Regions from separate parts of the Paenibacillus sp. PSB04 genome, predicted to be linked through region 4. Evidence: riboswitches for the same ligand, from Rfam matches in the RefSeq annotation. Region 4 holds a riboswitch; each other region holds the start of a gene.
The links. Region 4 has a riboswitch for thiamine pyrophosphate ahead of tenA (thiaminase II). Riboswitches for the same ligand answer to the same signal wherever they lie in the genome.
Positions count from the first base shown of each region.

Region 1: it holds a riboswitch for thiamine pyrophosphate, as region 4 does, so the genes downstream of both, thiE (thiamine phosphate synthase) here and tenA (thiaminase II) in region 4, are expected to answer to the same signal.
Region 2: it holds a riboswitch for thiamine pyrophosphate, as region 4 does, so the genes downstream of both, K2F33_RS14685 (ECF transporter S component) here and tenA (thiaminase II) in region 4, are expected to answer to the same signal.
Region 3: it holds a riboswitch for thiamine pyrophosphate, as region 4 does, so the genes downstream of both, K2F33_RS08785 (ABC transporter substrate-binding protein) here and tenA (thiaminase II) in region 4, are expected to answer to the same signal.

Region 1 covers NZ_CP081301.1:7,298,508-7,302,692, reverse strand. The annotation lists gene K2F33_RS33520 (DUF1266 domain-containing protein) at 1-33, shown strand, start outside; gene K2F33_RS33515 (riboflavin biosynthesis intermediates N-glycosidase) at 119-673, shown strand; gene yhbH (sporulation protein YhbH) at 970-2,127, opposite strand; TPP riboswitch at 2,366-2,475, shown strand; gene thiE (thiamine phosphate synthase) at 2,620-3,267, shown strand; gene thiS (sulfur carrier protein ThiS) at 3,251-3,448, shown strand; gene K2F33_RS33495 (thiazole synthase) at 3,457-4,185, shown strand, end outside.
Region 2 covers NZ_CP081301.1:3,185,624-3,189,808, reverse strand. The annotation lists gene K2F33_RS14695 (energy-coupling factor transporter transmembrane component T family protein) at 1-211, opposite strand, end outside; gene K2F33_RS14690 (ABC transporter ATP-binding protein) at 208-1,830, opposite strand; gene K2F33_RS14685 (ECF transporter S component) at 1,823-2,434, opposite strand; TPP riboswitch at 2,514-2,627, opposite strand; gene asd (archaetidylserine decarboxylase) at 2,908-3,702, shown strand; gene K2F33_RS14675 (SDR family oxidoreductase) at 3,721-4,185, opposite strand, start outside.
Region 3 covers NZ_CP081301.1:1,855,402-1,859,586, forward strand. The annotation lists gene K2F33_RS08775 (ABC transporter permease) at 1-371, opposite strand, end outside; gene K2F33_RS08780 (thiamine-binding protein) at 368-661, opposite strand; gene K2F33_RS08785 (ABC transporter substrate-binding protein) at 716-1,765, opposite strand; TPP riboswitch at 1,983-2,095, opposite strand; gene K2F33_RS08790 (VOC family protein) at 2,170-2,556, opposite strand; gene K2F33_RS08795 (CGNR zinc finger domain-containing protein) at 3,094-3,693, opposite strand; gene K2F33_RS08800 (MBL fold metallo-hydrolase) at 3,707-4,185, opposite strand, start outside.
Region 4 covers NZ_CP081301.1:5,712,727-5,716,911, reverse strand. The annotation lists gene K2F33_RS26290 (hypothetical protein) at 168-494, opposite strand; gene K2F33_RS26285 (class I SAM-dependent methyltransferase) at 644-1,366, shown strand; gene K2F33_RS26280 (YrdB family protein) at 1,472-1,798, shown strand; TPP riboswitch at 1,933-2,037, shown strand; gene tenA (thiaminase II) at 2,177-2,875, shown strand; gene thiM (hydroxyethylthiazole kinase) at 2,872-3,720, shown strand; gene thiD (bifunctional hydroxymethylpyrimidine kinase/phosphomethylpyrimidine kinase) at 3,717-4,185, shown strand, end outside.

The DNA.
Region 1 (4,185 bases), 1.6 Mb from region 4:
CACCGCAAGGGGTCGGCCAGCCTGGATGCCTGAGGCGGTGATCAACGGGCATGCAGGTCACAGGGCCTTTAGATTGTAGGGCTTAAGTACGCAGGATGCTCTTATAGGGGGAAATTGGATGTATACCTTGGAAGAACTCCGGAAGGCATTCCGGAAAGGAACCAAGCTGAAATATGTTTTTTTCTGGGGGCACCAGCCCGCGGCGGATGGATCTATTACGAAGAGCTGCTTCAGCCAGTGGTGGGAAGCGAAGTTTACCGTGGACGGCGTGGAATATGCAAGTGCCGAACATTATATGATGGCCGAGAAAGCCAGACTGTTCGGTGACGAAGAGATCAGGGAACAGATTCTCGCAGCCAAGCACCCGAAGCAGGCCAAAGATCTGGGGCGGAAGGTGAGAGGATTCGATCCGGCCGTATGGGACCGGGAAGGGTATTCCATTGTGGTCCGGGGAAACGAAGCGAAGTTTTCCCAAAACGACGATTTGAAGCAATTTCTGCTGGGCACCGGGCAGCGGGTGCTGGTAGAGGCAAGTCCCGTGGATTCGATCTGGGGCGTGGGGTTGGCCGCGGACGACGAGGCGGTCCTGAACCCGCTGCTGTGGAAAGGGAAGAACCTGCTTGGTTTTGCCTTGATGGAGGTTCGGGACCGTCTGCAGGCGGAAGAAGCCTAGCGGAAGTCCGAAACATGCACGTCGTGCGTGCGGTGCCTAGCGGGAGTGAAGAACTTGGCAGCAGTAAGCAGCACGCTGGCAATGAGGAGCACGCTGGCAATGTGGGACATGCCGTCAGTGAGGAGCCTGGCAGGAGTCAGGATCAGTCAACTGTGGGAAAAGGCTGCAAATCGAGGGTCATGCTATATAGAGGTCACCCGGCCATGCAAAAAGGTCGTTGTCGGTTACTCAGCGTAACGGGACAACGACCTTTTTTATATGCCATAATTTTGCGTTCCAGGAGACGGTCCTTCGGCTTAAGTCAGTGCGCCTTCCTGCTTTTTAAAGAACGTACGCAGCGCCTGATAGACTTCGCCCTTTTCTTTGATGACGTAATACATGAACTGATCGAGCTTGATATTCCGGTACGCGGACATCAGCGTGCTGCTCCGGTTGTACTGGTTGACTTCCCCGTAGCCGAACATGTTGCTGACTTTGAGCAGCTCGCCGATCAGCCGCACGCAGCGTTCGTTATCGGAAGTCAAGTTGTCGCCGTCCGAGAAATGGAACGGATAAATATTGTACTTGGCGGGCGGGTAGCGCCGGTCGATGATTTCCAGCGCTTTCTGGTAGGCGGACGAGCAGATCGTGCCCCCGCTTTCGCCCCGGGTAAAGAAATCCTCTTCGGTGACTTCTTTGGCCTCCGTATGGTGGGCCACAAAGACGATGTCGACCTTTTCGTATTGACGGCGCAGGAAGCGGGTCATCCAGAAGAAGAAGCTGCGTGCACAGTATTTCTCAAACGTGCCCATCGACCCGGACGTATCCATCATCGCAATGATGACCGCGCTGGAATGGGGAACGACGACGTCCTCCCACGTTTTGTAACGCAGATCGTCGGGGCTGATATGATGAATTCCCGGCTTGCCGCTGGTGGCGTTGCGCCGCAGATTTTCTAGGATCGTCCGCTTCTTGTCGATGTTAGACTGCATGCCTTTTTTGCGGATGTCGTTGAACGTGATCGATTCGGTTTCGACTTCCTGCTGCTCTTTCGGCTTCATATTCGGCAGCTCCAGCTGATCGAACAGCATGTTCTCCAAGTCTTCGAGGCTGATCTCGGCTTCCATAATGTCCTGGCCTGGCTGGTCGCCGGCTTTTTCGCCTTGACCCGGCTTTTGCACCGGATCCCTGCCCAGCACGTCTCCCACCTGGCTGTCGCCGTCTCCCTGGCCGACATGCTTTTGCTTCTGGTAGTTATAAATGAAACGGTATTCATCGAGGCTCCGGATGGGTACCTTGATGATTTGCTTACCGTCCGACATCACGATGTTTTCTTCTGTGATCAGGTCGGGCAGGTTCTGCTTGATGATTTCCTTAACCTTCTCCTGATGGCGGACCTGATCCTGGTACCCTTTCCGGTGCAGTGACCAGTCCTCCTTGGACACCACAAACAGCGAATGATCGTCTGATGGCATGTTCAGGCACCTCCCATGTTCCCATACTCAGCACAAACTTTGGCTTGTTAAACATTTATATTCACGGGCGGGGACGATATGTGATGACGCAAGAGATAAAATAAGAAGTTTGCCGCACCCAAATATATGAAATTTTGCGAGAATCGCTGCTATGGATGAGATAGGCGTTCCGATGCCGATGATCTCACTCTGGCTATTGCCAAAAGTCAGCAGTTTGGGCTATAGTGGTTGTGAAATTAAATAGGAATGCGGGTGCTGGATGAAGTCCGGCTGAGATGGCAGCCTTATGCTGCGGACCGTTAATCTGATCCAGGTAATGCTGGCGTAGAGAATATCATTCGAATTGCGGTGCCATTCGTGTATTTCTCGAATGGTTTTTTTGTGTTAACCGGGTAAGAGGGCGCTTTCGCAAGGGCGAGGGCTTACCCTTCGCGATGATAGAAGCCGGCATGAAATGGAGGGAAAGGCAAAGGGAAGAGAGGAGAAGCAGTCATGGTCGATTTTCGTCTGTATGCGATTACCGGGGAGACGTTCCATCCGGGACGCCGGCTGGTGGACGTGATGGAGCAAGCCATTCGGGGAGGCGCGGACATCGTTCAATTCCGCGACAAAACAAGCGGCAGGGAAGAACTGCTGCGCAAGGCGGCGGAGCTGCGGGAGCTGACCCGCCGCTACGGCGTTCCTTTTATCGTGAACGATCACGTTGATATCGCGATGGAGGTGGATGCGGACGGGATTCACCTCGGTCAAGGCGATATGCCGATCGCGGAAGCCAGAAAGCTTGTCGGCAACAAGATCATCGGCATATCCACCCATGCGATTTCGGAAGCGCAGCTCGCCGAAGCGGAAGGGGCGGATTATATCGGCGTCGGGCCAATCTATGCGACGGCTACGAAAGCCGATGTGGTTGATCCGGTCGGTCTTTCGTACGTTCGGGAAGTCGCCGGGATCATCAAGATCCCGTTTGTGGCGATTGGCGGCATCAAGCTGGGCAACGTGGACGAAGTGATCCGGGCCGGTGCGAGCCGCGTCTGCGCGGTGAGCGAAATCGTCGGCAGCCCTGACCCGGAAGCGGTATGCCGGGCGTTCATTCACAAGCTTGAAGGTAGAGGAGGAGCGGCGGATGGAACTGGTCATTAACGGAATAAAGCGGGAGCTGGCGGCCGAGACGGTAGCCGATGTCCTCCGCCTGCTGGGGCTGTCCGGCAGGCCGGTCATGGTGGAAGCGGACGGACAGGTGCTGAAGATCGAGCAGTGGGAGACGACTCCGGTTGTACCTGGAATGAAGCTGGAGCTGGTCCATTTCGTAGCGGGAGGTTGAAGGGAAAAATGAGCAGAGATAATTGGCAGGTTGGCGGACAGGAACTGTCGTCGAGGTTGTTTTTGGGGACCGGGCTGTTCCCCGATCCTTATGTGCAGATGGAGGCGATCAAAGCTTCGGGAACCGAGGTGCTGACGTTCGCTATCCGCCGGATCCATCTCGATTCGGTGGAGGATGATTCGATTCTGCAGCATGTGGAGCCTCAGAAATACATCTACCTTCCCAACACGTCCGGGGCGACAACGGCCGAAGAGGCGGTCCGGATAGCCCGGCTGGCGCGGGCTTCGGGACTCAGCGACTGGATCAAGGTGGAGATTAGCGCCAATAAGCGCACGCTCCTGCCCGATCCGATTGAAACGTTAAATGCGACGGAAATATTGGTCAAGGAAGGCTTTACGGTACTGCCGTATATCTCCGACGATCCGGTGATCTGCAAAAAGCTGGAGGAGGCAGGGGCAGCCGCGGTGATGCCTGGCGCAGCGCCCATCGGGACCGGCCTCGGCATTCTGAATCCGTACCATCTCGGATTGATCGTGGAGGAGCTGTCGGTCCCTGTCATCGTAGATGCGGGGCTGGGGACAGCCAGCGACGTGGCGCTCGCGATGGAGCTGGGAGTCTCCGGCATTCTGATGAATACCCCGGTGGCCAAAGCCAAAGACCCCGTGATGATGGCCCGGTCGATGAGGCTGGCGATTGAGGCGGGGCGTTTGGCCTACTTGTCCGGGCGGATTCCGAAG
Region 2 (4,185 bases), 2.5 Mb from region 4:
TGAAGGAGAGAACGAGCAGCCCCACCTTCCATGCCGGATAACCGCTGAGCAGAAACAGGAGGGCGATGTAGACCGCTGCCTGATAGACGGCAAAATCAATGCTTCGCGTCTGAATCGTAACGATAAACAACATGATCAGCAAGGCGAGCTTCAGCGAGGGATTCGCCCGGTGCAGCCAGGTATGACGGCTCGGAGTCAAAAACCGGTTCATCCGCTCACCTCCTCCTGCGCATCCGAAGCTGCGCCTTCTCCCGCAAGCCTCCGCCTCCCGGACTTTATCGCTATCAGGCTTCCGCCTTGGATTTCCCATACCTGGGTAGCGGCCAGCTCAGCGATTTCTCGCTCATGCGTCACCATAACGATCGCCGTGCCGCTGCGGCGAAGCGCTTCGCAGTATTCCAGGATGGCAAAGGCGTTGCGGGCATCCTGCCCGAATGTCGGTTCATCCAGCAGCAACACCGCCTGACGGCGCACCGCCGCGGTGGCAACGCTCAGCCTGCGTTTCTGTCCGGTCGAGAGCTGATACGGATGCCGGTTCTCCAAGCCGTGCAAATGAAACGTCTTCAGGCAGTCTTCGGCTTTACGCTCCACCTCAGCCCGCGACATGCCGCCCTGCATGTGAAGGGAAAAGGCCGTCTCCTCCAGTACCGTCTGGGCAACAAACTGAAACTCCGGGTTCTGAAACACGAACCCGATCCGGTCCGAAGGGCAGGTCCGCTTCCTGCCCCTTCCCTGCAGCAGCCTGCCTTCCAGCACGTAGCTGCCGGCGGTCGGAAGAAGCTGCATCAGGCTCAGCAGCAAGGAGCTTTTACCCGCCCCGTTAGGACCGACAACGGCGACAAAATCGCCGGCATATACCTCCGCCTCTTCCACCATAATCGCCGGCGCATCTCCGCGGAGACCGACAAACCCCCGCAAGGAGAGGACCGGCGCCGCCAAGTCCGCACCTTGCTGCGGGGATTGCACCAGGCCGCTGTTCCATGTATCCCGGTGACGGATATAATCCTCCCAAACGCCGGGATACCAAATGCCATTTTCCTGAAGGGTCCGGCGGTACGCCGTGAAGATTTCGGCCGGCTTGCCGTCGGCCAGAATGCTTCCGTCCGGCGCGAACAGAACGATCCGGTCGACCCAGTTCACGATTTCTTCGATCCGGTGCTCGACGATCAGCACGGTCCGTCCGGCCGATACACCGCGAACCGCCTCCCAAATTTGCTGTCTCCCCTCGGGGTCCAGCAGCGCCGAGGGCTCATCCAGCAGGAGCACTTCCGGTTCCAGCAGAAGGACCGAAGCGAGCGCGAGCCGCTGCTTCATCCCCAGGGACAGCCGTTCAATCGGAGTGTGCAGCTCTTCGAGGTCCAGGCCGACCCGTCCGAGCGCCTCCCGCATCCGCGGCACCATATCCTCCCTGGCTACTTGGCGGTTCTCCAGCACAAACGCCAGCTCCTCATCGACATACGGCATGCAGAACTGGGTATCCGGGTCCTGAAATACATACCCGCACGAGCGGGGCTTCCGAATGTCCGCATATTTGAGCGGAACGTCAATGACTGCCGGAATCAACCCGCCGAGCACCTGCAGCAGCGTCGATTTCCCGCATCCGCTTGGGCCGAGCAGAAGCACCTTTTCCCCGGCCGGCACGGACAGGGAAACATCCTTGAACACGAACGCCTTCTCACCCGGAAACTTCAGGCGCAGGTCCGTTACCGAAACGGCAATTTGCCCGCTCCCTTGATCCGTCCCTTGATCCGTCCTTTGATCCGCTCCTTGACCCGTCTCATGCACTGCCGAATGCTGCATCGTCGCGATACCCCGGTTAGTCTCAGTCATGATCGAGCGCTTCATAATCCTTGGCTGTCACCGGCCGGAGCAGCTGGGTTACTCCGGTTGCTTCCAAAGCTTTGGTCAGGGCATACGCCAGGTACCCTGCGAGTACCGCCGAGCTGATTAACCGCATCACGTACTTCAACACGATCATCCATGTCGAATAGTCCGTGACGTAGCCGTAGTACACATCCACCAGGAATGATCCCAATCCCGAAGCCATGCCGGCCAGCGCCGCTACCCCCATGGAGAATTTGCGGTAACGGAACAGGGCGAAGATCAGCTCCGCGGCTAGACCTTGCGCCACGCCGTAAATCGCCAGCTGAAGGCCCCATTCACTGCCGAACAGAATTTCTACGTGAGCCGCGGCAACCTCGGCCAGGAGGGCTACGCCCGGTTTGCGGATCAGCAGCGCGGCAAGCGTCGAAGCGAGGAACCACATGCCGTACATCAGCTCATCCGCTTGGAAAAACAGCGGCTTGAACAAGTCGTTCACCGAACCCCAAAAATGGTACACCACCCCGATCACGAGGGAGAGCAGAATTGTCACGAGCAGGTCGCTGAGCTTCAGCCCCTTCGGCCGATCCATCTGCATCGTACTGCTGTTCATTTGACAACATCCTTTCTTTTTCCAAAATTGGGCAATAAAAAAACCCCCTGGATAAGCGAGGGAGATCGTCAAATAAGCCCATAAAAGGACTTGAATTCTCTACGCTGGCATTATCCAGATCAGATTCCCGGTCAGCAGCGGTTCATTAGCTGCACTCTCAGCCCGATTCGCTCGAGCTCCCGTATTCCCATATGTACACAGATGAACGCAAGGCGCGGCATCGCCGCCTCCTGGTCCCGGAGCCATCGCCGTCCAAAGCGATAGATGCTTGGGTTCGATTCCGTGTAACAGGCACCTCGCCGCGATGAGTCGACGTCGGGCCCGTATTGATTCCAAAATACATGATCCTCGAAGGATTGGCAATACCATTTTTCTCCGGAGCGGTTTTCAGGATTTGTTGCATATTGATTTGGTAGCCGTTCTATGTCAATATATTCAGAGTGCTACAGGCACGTATGGAAGGGAGATTAGGCATGACAAAGAAATTACTGCGGCTCATGACAGAGCTCTCCTCGCGAAAGTGGCTCTCTTCCATGATGGGACGCTTCTCGCACAGCCGACTCAGCAGAGGGATCATCCCTACGTTTATCAAAAGCTATCAGATCCCGGCGCATGAAGCGGAGAAAGAAATCTATGAATACCGCACGCTCAACGAATTTTTTTCGCGGCGGCTGAAGCCCGGCATGCGTCCAATTCACGAAGGCGAGCACGTACTCACGAGCCCCGTCGACGCCAAGATCACCGCAATGGGTGAAATCACCTCAGGCACGATTCTGAACGTGAAAGGGCAGGATTATTCGGTGGCGGAGCTGCTTAATTTCTCTCCCCACCTGGAGTTATATAAACATGGCTATGTCTTTGTGCTGTACCTCAGCCCTACCGACTATCACCGGATCCACTCTCCAATCACAGGCGTGAAAGTGGAGAGCGAGCATATCAAGGGCCGGTGCTACCCGGTCAATGATTTTGGCATGACCCAGATGAAATCCGTGCTGTGCCGCAATGAGAGGCTGATAACGTATATCAAGGGAGCCCTGGGAGAAGTCGCGGTCGTCAAAGTCGGCGCCATGAATGTCAGCAGCATCCGCTACGACGACGAAACCGCCAATTCCTGGCGTAACGGCGATCCGCTCGCCTATTTTGAGTTCGGTTCGACCGTCGTGCTGCTGATCCAGGACGGCGCATTCACCCCGCGGACAGACCTCCGGACCGGAGATCATGTCCGCATGGGCCAGCTGCTCGGTCAGCTGCACCCGCATAAAGGCTGAACCGGAAGCGAATCCGGCTCAGCCTTTTTTGCTTAGGAGCGCGAGCATAATCCGCTGAAACCACCGGCCCGGAAGCAGCTGCTTGGCCTTTATCGTCCAGCGTGTGCCGGCAGGCAGCGCATAGCGGAATGCCGGCTTGTTCATACGTGCGATTCTCGCGATCAGCCGGGCCACATCGGCCGGATCGCCGCGCTGGTCGGCGTTGTCACGGGAAAAGGCCATCACCTGGCTCAGCATCCGCTCGTAGGGTGACCGCTCGGCGGCGCTCATCTGCGCAAATCCTTTGTCCCAAATGGCCGTTCCGTACGAACCTGGCTCCACCACAACGACATCGACGCCGAATGGCCGCATTTCTAGGGCAAGGCATTCGCTAAATCCCTCCACAGCAAACTTCGACGAGACATAGGGGCCAAAACCGGGAAATCCGACAGCCCCGCTGACGCTGCTGATCTGAATGATTTTTCCCTGATGGGCCTCCCTCAT
Region 3 (4,185 bases), 3.5 Mb from region 4:
ATCAGCTTGGGCAGGAGGCCGAAGCCGAACCAGATCATCAGCAGGGGGGCGAGGGCGATGGTCGGGATATTTTGACTTAGAATGAGCAGCGGATACAGCGCCTGCTTCAAAAAAGGAATCAAATGCAGAATCAGTGCGATGACCAGCCCGATGGCGGTTCCGATGGCGAAGCCGAACACGGTCAGCTTCAGCGTGGCCCACACATGCTCCCACAAGCCGCCGGAAGCGGCCGCGGCTTCCCGGGCGATGTCGCTCGGCGCAGGCAAAATCCATTGTTCAATATGGAACAGGGAGGTCAGCAGCTGCCATACGAGCAAAAAGAAGATGACCGCCACGAGGGGCGGCCATACGTTTTTCCACCAGCTTCTCATGGACGGTACTTCTCCGTCAGCTTGTCCATGCTGATTCCGCCGGGATTATGGGCGATTTTGACCTGGGAGATGATACTCGGGCTGCCTGCAGCCACCAGAGCTTCGTGCATTTTGCGCACGACGTCCAGCAGCTCCTCCAGCTCGCCCTCCATCGTCGTTTCCAGCGGGTGCACCTCATGCTTCACGCCGGACTGCTGAATGACCTCAATGGCACGGTCGACGTAGGCGTAAGAGTCTTCGTTGCCCGGCGTCTTCGGGATCACCTGAATGCTTAACAGCGTATTGGCCATGCGAATCTACTTCCTCTCTTCATAGGTTACGGTATCTCTTAGGTTATGTGTGGCTTATTGTTCCGGCAAAAAATCGTTCGTGTACGCGCTCTTCACGTCCAGCGGCTTGTCCAGCAGCTTGTGATCGTACATCCAGTCGGAATAGCCCTTCCAGATTTGTTCCTTCTGCTCGCCCCAGCGGGCTGCGTCGTCTTGATATTTAGGACTTAACCATTTCTGGCTTTCGATCACCAGCTGCTTATTGAGGTCGGGCACGTCCTTCAGCAGCAGGTTGGCAGCTTCTTCCGGCTTGTCGATCGCGTACTGATAACCTTTGGCGGTCGCGCGCATAAACGCTTTAACCAGCTCGGGGTCATCCTTGATCTGCTTCTCGTTCGTTACGAGAACCGGCGTGTAGTAGTCCAGCTTCTCGGAATAATCTTTGACATACAGCATGTCCAGCGGCTCGCCGCGCAGCTTCGCCTCGATTCCGGTCCAGCCGTAGAAGATCCAGGCGAAGTCGATGTCCCGCTTCACGGCGGTAAAATAATCGGCGTCGCCCATGTTGACGATTTTCACCTTCTTCACATCCGCCTTGTCGATCTCCATGATGGAGCCCATGACAGCTTCTTCGACAGGGGAACCCCAGCCGCCGTAGGTTTTGCCTTCAAAATCCTTCGGCGTCTTGATCCCCCGGTCCACCGGTGCGGCAAAGCCCGACGTATTGTGCTGGATGACCGCGGCGATCGAGACGAGCGGCACGCCCTGCGTGCGGGCCTGGGTCACGCTCTCCTGATAGCTTACGCCGAAGGGCGCCTTGCCGGAAGCGACCATGGCGTCGGCGCCGGTGGAGCCCGGCTGCACGATCTCGACGTTCAAGCCTTCTTCTTTATAATAGCCCAAGTCTTTGGCAGCATAGAGCCCAGTATGGTTCGTGTTGGGCGTCCAGTCGAGGACGACTTTGACGTCCTTCAGCGGCTTCGCTGCGGTGTTGTCCTGGCCTGCCGTGGTGTCGGAAGCGGATGTTCCTTCTCCGCCGCCCGTATTGTTCTGGCTGCCGCCGCATCCGGCAAGCGCCAGTACGAGCATGCAGACCAGCAGCAGGCCGATGGATTTGTTCTTCATGGCTTTCTCTCTCCTTTGATGTCCGGCCGTTCTTATTCTCTCTGTGGAAGCATCGACCGGTGATCCCCTCTCCCCGTTATATTTAGAATCGTAAGCCGATCTGAGTGACTGAATCATCGAAGCATTCGCAAGGCGTAATCCCGTTTTTCACTAGTATGAATGAAAAAAGCGCCCCGTAAACGGGACGCTTCATATGCGCAAGATCAGCACGGCTTGTAAGCCGTGACAAACGGTTTCCTACGCTGGCATTACCCAGATCAGGTTAAAAGGGTCAGTATCTTGAAGGGATACAATCTCAGCCGGCCAATTCCAGCACCCCGGATTCTATAAGGTTTTCGGGTTGTTTTCCTCCCATATTATAGTCCATCCCCATGGGGGTGTCCAGACATCCGCCCGATTCCAGATTATCTCTGGAAAAATTCGATCCATTCTTTTTCCGGACCATAGATAAAGAAATATTGGTATCCGTTCGGCAGGGTCACGATTTCCTGATCGATCAGCTCCACGCCGTCGAGCGCCTGGATCCGCTCAAATTCCTTCTGAATATCGTCGACATGGATCGCAAAATGGTGCACCGTGCCCTCAGCCGGCAGGTCGTAGCTGTAGCCTTGAATGAGCTCGATTTCCGTCTCGTTACTGCCCCCGAAGCCGAGAAACGCCAGCTGGAACACGCCGTTGGTGTGTGTCAGCCTGCCTTTCAGCTCCAGGCCCACGATCTCGGTATAAAATCGGATGGTTGACTCCAAATCCCGTACGACGATGCCGACATGATCCAAACGTTTATTAGCCATATGTATAAGCTCCTTTTCATAGTACTTATAAGTAATGGGTTTGCCCTAAATTAAGGCCATTATAGCATTTAAATCCGAGGTGTAAGGCAACTTTATGTAAACATCATTGTTTATAAATGATAGGCTGTTTGGTGGCATCGTTAGGTATTGAAATAGTCAGGAACGGGGGGAGAGGGCCCTGAAAAAAATAATTGCGGCATGGCTTTTCATATGTATGTTGACAGCATGTACCGGGCCATCATCCAGTGGAGGGGACATAACGATACTCGATAAGCAGCTCATTGGCTCGACATACTGGATTGTCGCCGAGAACACCCATAGTAAAGAAGAAGGAGCATTTAAAATTAAAGTCGATAATGAAAACACTTGGAACTTGTTAGAGGTCGGAAGAACGTACCTATCGACATACTCCTACAAGTCGTTGGACAAAGGAGCCAAACTGGAAAGTGTCCGCCATATCAATGAAGGGCAGTCAGCAACGAATTAGAACCACTAAAAAAAGCCCAGGATGTCCATCAGACGATCCCCGGGCTTATTTTAGTTCCCGCGCTGCTTCTTCTTCGCATAAAATTCGGCCGCCTTATGGCGGTTGCCGCAAGTGTCCATGCTGCACCAGCGCCGCTTGCCGCTCTTAGAGGTGTCCACAAAATGCAGGATGCAGTCGTCATGCTCGCAGATCCGGATGCGGTCCGAAGATACGCTTGCCAGTGTCTCGAACAGGGAGCGGACGATGGGGTACAGCACGCCTTGGACGGCGGTTTGTCCGTAGGTGATGAGATGGGGGAGGCCTTGGGCATCCCGCTCAGCCCGGAGCGCCACGTCTAACCGCGAAGCTTCGGCCTCCATGGCGGCGAATGCGTCATCCGACAAGGTACCGCCATGGTCCAGGTCTTCTAGAACGAGCCGGCACACGCCGCGCAGACGGAGCAGTTCGGGCAGCAGGTCTTCCCGCGTCACAGCTGAAGCTGCCCCTGCGGTATTGTTCAAGCCGTGCAATTCATTATCGTGGAGCCATTCGTCTAAATAACCTGGCTCCTCCAGCATATCCGTGACCCGGTGCTCCCGCATGCGCACCGTATTGGCGAGATTGATCCACAGGGCGCCCCCCAGCACGTTGCGGGAAGGGGATTTATCCATGATGCGTCATCCTTTATAGAGTAATCGTTTCCTTTGTGTTCAGGAATGCTATGTCCATTGTATCACCAACTGCAGCCCGCAGGCGATTTTGCCAATCGGGAGTCTGCAGGTATACAGGCGGATGGTGGATGGCGGTATGGTGGATCGGCACCAGCCGTTTGGCCCCGAGAACGCGTGCGGCCGCGGCCGCTTGTTCTGGAAGCAGCGTAATCGGCATGCCGCTGGGCGGCTGACGATCAGGACGTTCCAGAACGGCACCGTTCACCGGCAGGCATACCGCATCGAATGGGCCGTGAGCCGCGGCAATCTTCCACCAGTAACCGTGCCACAGCGTATCTCCGCAGTGGAGCAGGCGGTGCTCGCCGTCGCTCAGCGCCCAGGCGATCTGCACGTCTCCGACCCCGTCGACGGAGTACGTGGCGGCTGCGCTCAGCGCACCGATTTGGAAGGCATCGCCGACGGAAGCACCGATTACGCGGTTGAGGCCGCTAT
Region 4 (4,185 bases):
CGGGACGATGGGCATCTTGTAGTAGAAGGCCATTGCCCTTCAGAGGCGTGAAATCCGCTGAAAGCAAATAAATCAAGCTTTAAAAGGCTGCCGCGAGGCAGCCTTTTACCGTTACTGGACAAGCAATGAGGATTAGTGATGCTAAGCATCCAACCAGAATTTAGGGATCATGATGTCGACCTCGGATGGCCACGGCGAGCCATTCCACGCTTCATCCCGTAAATGAGGAGATCAACCGCCGCACCGATGATGGCTGCCATGACGATGGAGAGAAGATATGCCGGGAACCGTAAGGGGATAAAGTAACTGTTCGTTACGAAAGCGTGTTTATCGGACAGCCAGCCCGAATACACCGGGTCATGCAGCAAGGCTTCAAGCAAGGGATTCAGCCGGATCAGTATGATGTTGGCCAAGCCCTGTCCGGAGGCATCCAGTATGCAGGTGAGGATCATACATAACGTGAGCCAAATAGAAACGCTTTTTAACAAAGACATCCCCGCCTTCAACTTGTTCTTGTCATTTATAACGCATCCTGCCGTAACTAAGTTCTATACAGCATACATAAAGCTGGTTTATTTATATCCAACTATTCTGTTGGTTGGTATAATATGGTGGAGAAGAGCGAGTCTACGGAGGTGGTTGCATGAAAGAGAGGGTGCTCGAGGCTTATACCAAGCTCGCCAAGGACTATGAACTGCATACCGATTCGGACAGCGGCGCCAACGCATACTACGAGCGTCCGGCCATGCTGGAACTGCTGCCAACGGATATGTCCGGACTTCATGTCCTTGATGCAGGCTGCGCCGCAGGATGGTATGCCGAGCAGTTCGTTTCCCGCGGGGCATCGGTATCGGCGATCGATCTCAGCCCTGATATGGTGGAGGCGGCCAAACGGAGAGTCGGCAGTCAAGCGGAGATTCGGGTTCACGATCTAAGCGAACCGCTGCCGTACAGTGCGAATAAGTTCGACTTGATTCTTAGTTCGCTAACGCTGCATTACATCGAAGACTGGGATCCCCTGTTCCGTGAGTTTCAGCGGGTTTTGAAGCCCGGAGGAACGTTATTGTTTTCGGTGCATCATCCGTTTATGGACTTTACTGTTTTTAAGAGACCGGATTATTTTGTACGGGAGCTGCTTGTAGACCGGTGGACGAAGAAGGAGGCAGGCAGCGTTGAAGTGACGTTCTTCCGCAGACCCCTGCAGGAAATCGTCAATACGACGTCAAGCTGGTTTGTACTGGACCGGCTTGTCGAACCAAGGCCGGTTCCCGAGTTTCTGGAGCGGCTGCCGGAGTCGGCCGACTTCTACCAGCGGATTCTGCATCACCCGCATTTTTTAATTGTGAAAGCCCACAAGCCGGAGTGAGAGAGGAAGAGTCGCTGCGGTAGGCAAGAAACAATCGGCATAATTTTACTCTGAGAATGGCTTCATTCCAAAGGCCCTGACCGGCCCAAAACGGAGGGTTTGGCAATGATTGTGATCGACCTTATCTTTTTTCTAATGGAGCTGTGTGCACTGGCAGCCTTTTGCCTGTGGGGATTTAAGCTGGATACCGCCTTGTGGATCCGTATCGTGGCAGGAATAGGTTCGCCGATTGTCGTTGCTGTTTTTTGGGGCATGTATGTCGCACCGAAAGCGACCTTTCCGGTGACGCTTCCCGTCCGGGCTGTGCTGCAGCTGATTGTATTCGGTCTGGCCGCGGCTGCGCTGTACGGATCGGGTTATCGAAAGGCCGCTGTCATTTATGCCGCTGTCGTCATCGTCGAGATGATCCTTTCTTACGCGTTGAAAAGATAAACACTTGAAGGTGAAAGAAGATCCGCATAAACGATTGACAAGCTTTTTCCCGGTATCCCGCCAGCAGCTTTTTTTGTTTGACAACACCGGCAAACGGAGCTACAGTTATTCATGAACTTGTAAAATATCATACGAAAATCCACTAGGGGAGCTGCGGAGGCAGCTGAGACAAGTAATCGCTTGGACCCTTTGAACCTGATCCGGTTAATACCGGCGGAGGGAAGTGGAGCAGGCCTTTACATACGCAACTTTCTTGATGTGATCCATTCAGGATGACACTGCAAATAGCGGCCGCTCCATTTCGGGGCGGCTTTTTTGTGTTGGCTCCCCCGCGCCCCGACATGCGATTTTCGTCAAAATTTACGGAGGTGCATTATTATGACCCGGTTTACCGAAGAATTGAGACACGCGGCAGATCCCATTTACCAAGCGATCTTCCAGCATCCGTTTGTACGGGGGATTGCGGAAGGTACCTTGTCCAAGGAGCAGCTGATTCACTATGTGAAGCAGGATTTTGAATATCTAAATGCCTACATCCGGATCTACGGCATTGCCATATCCCGATGCGATTGTCGGCAGACGACCGCGCTTTTCAACGAACAGATTTCGTTTATTTTGAACAGCGAAACGCATCCCCACCAAAACTTTTGTGATGTCGCCGGTGTTGCATATGAGGAACTGCAAGGCTATCCGCTGGCCCCATCGGCCAATCATTACATCCGGCATATGCTGAACGTCGCCCACGAGGGGGGACTAGAAGATATTGTAGCTGCGCTGTTACCTTGCCCGTGGACCTATACGGAAATCGGCCAACGTCTGCTGGAGGAAGTCCAGCCGGAGAAATCCCATCCGTTTTATGAATGGATGCACTTTTACGGTGACCGGGAAAGCGGCGTGACGGTACAGCTGCGGCAGCTGATCGACGAATGGGCGGAGGGCCTTCCTCCCGCAAGAAAAAAACGGCTGATGGAGCATTTTCTGACCAGCTGTCAGCTGGAGTACATGTTCTGGGATATGGCGTTTACGCTTGAGGATTGGCCGGTTTCCCTGGCTGCAGCGGAAGGGGTGGGACGATGACCGCCGATATGTTTCCGTCCGGACTCATCCAGCTTCCTTTACGGATAAAAGAGCAGCGTCCGCTCATTCACAACATAACGAATGTGGTCGTGACCAACTTTACGGCCAACGGCCTGCTTGCCCTTGGCGCCTCCCCGGTTATGGCCTATGCCAAAGAGGAGGTGGCCGATATGGCTCGGGTCGCCCAAGCCGTCGTCCTGAATCTCGGAACCCTGAGCAGCGAATTGGTGGAAGCGGCGATCATCGCCGGCCGATCGGCTAATGATCATGGCGTTCCGGTGTTCCTGGATCCCGTCGGCGCGGGAGCGACCGCATTTCGCACGGAGGCTGCGCTGCGGATTTTGCGCGAGGTCCGCGTATCACTGGTTCGGGGCAACGCAGCGGAGGTTGCCCATCTCATTGGTGAATCCGGCCCGATAAAAGGCGTCGACGCAGGGGAGGCCGGGGAATCCGCTCCCGCCGACTTGGCGGCACGGGCGGCACACCGTCTGGGGACGCTCGTCGCCATTACCGGGCAAGAAGATGTGATCACCGACGGAACGAGAGGATACTTGATCCGGGGCGGACATCCGATGCTGACCCAAGTCACCGGAACCGGCTGCTTGCTGACATCGGTGATCGCCGCCTTTGGAGCAGTCGAATCCGATCTGCTGTCCGCCGGCGCGGCCGCCTTGGCGTACTACGGTGAAGCGGCCGTTCGGGCATTTGAGCGGGCAGGCTTTGAGGGGCCGGGAAGCTTCCAAATCGCTTTCCTCGACGCGTTGTCTGTAATGGACCGGCATCCGCTGGAGGAAGGAACCATTACCGCTCTTCTGGAGTCGGCAGGAAGGGGATTTGTGCAATGAGCATCTCGAAAGCATTGACGGTAGCCGGTTCTGACAGCGGCGGCGGGGCAGGCATCCAGGCGGATATCAAAACGTTCCAGGAGCTCGGCGTATTCGGTATGTCGGCCATTACAGCCATTACCGTTCAAAACACACTCGGGGTACAAGGCGTTTATCCGCTTCCTGCGGCTGCGGCAGCTGAACAAATGGATGCCGTGGGCACCGACCTCGGCGTGGATGCGGTCAAAACCGGTATGCTGTTCAGCGCGGATATTATTGAGGCCGTCGCAGGACGTATAGCCGCTTTTGGCTGGAGGAATGTGGTCGTCGACCCGGTTATGGTCGCCAAAGGCGGCGCGCGGCTGCTGCAGCAGGACGCGGTAGACGCGCTGAAGAACAAGCTGCTGCCGCTGGCTGCTGTCGTCACGCCGAACATTCCGGAGGCGGAAGTGCTCGCGGGGATGGCGATCCGGTCGATGGAGGAAC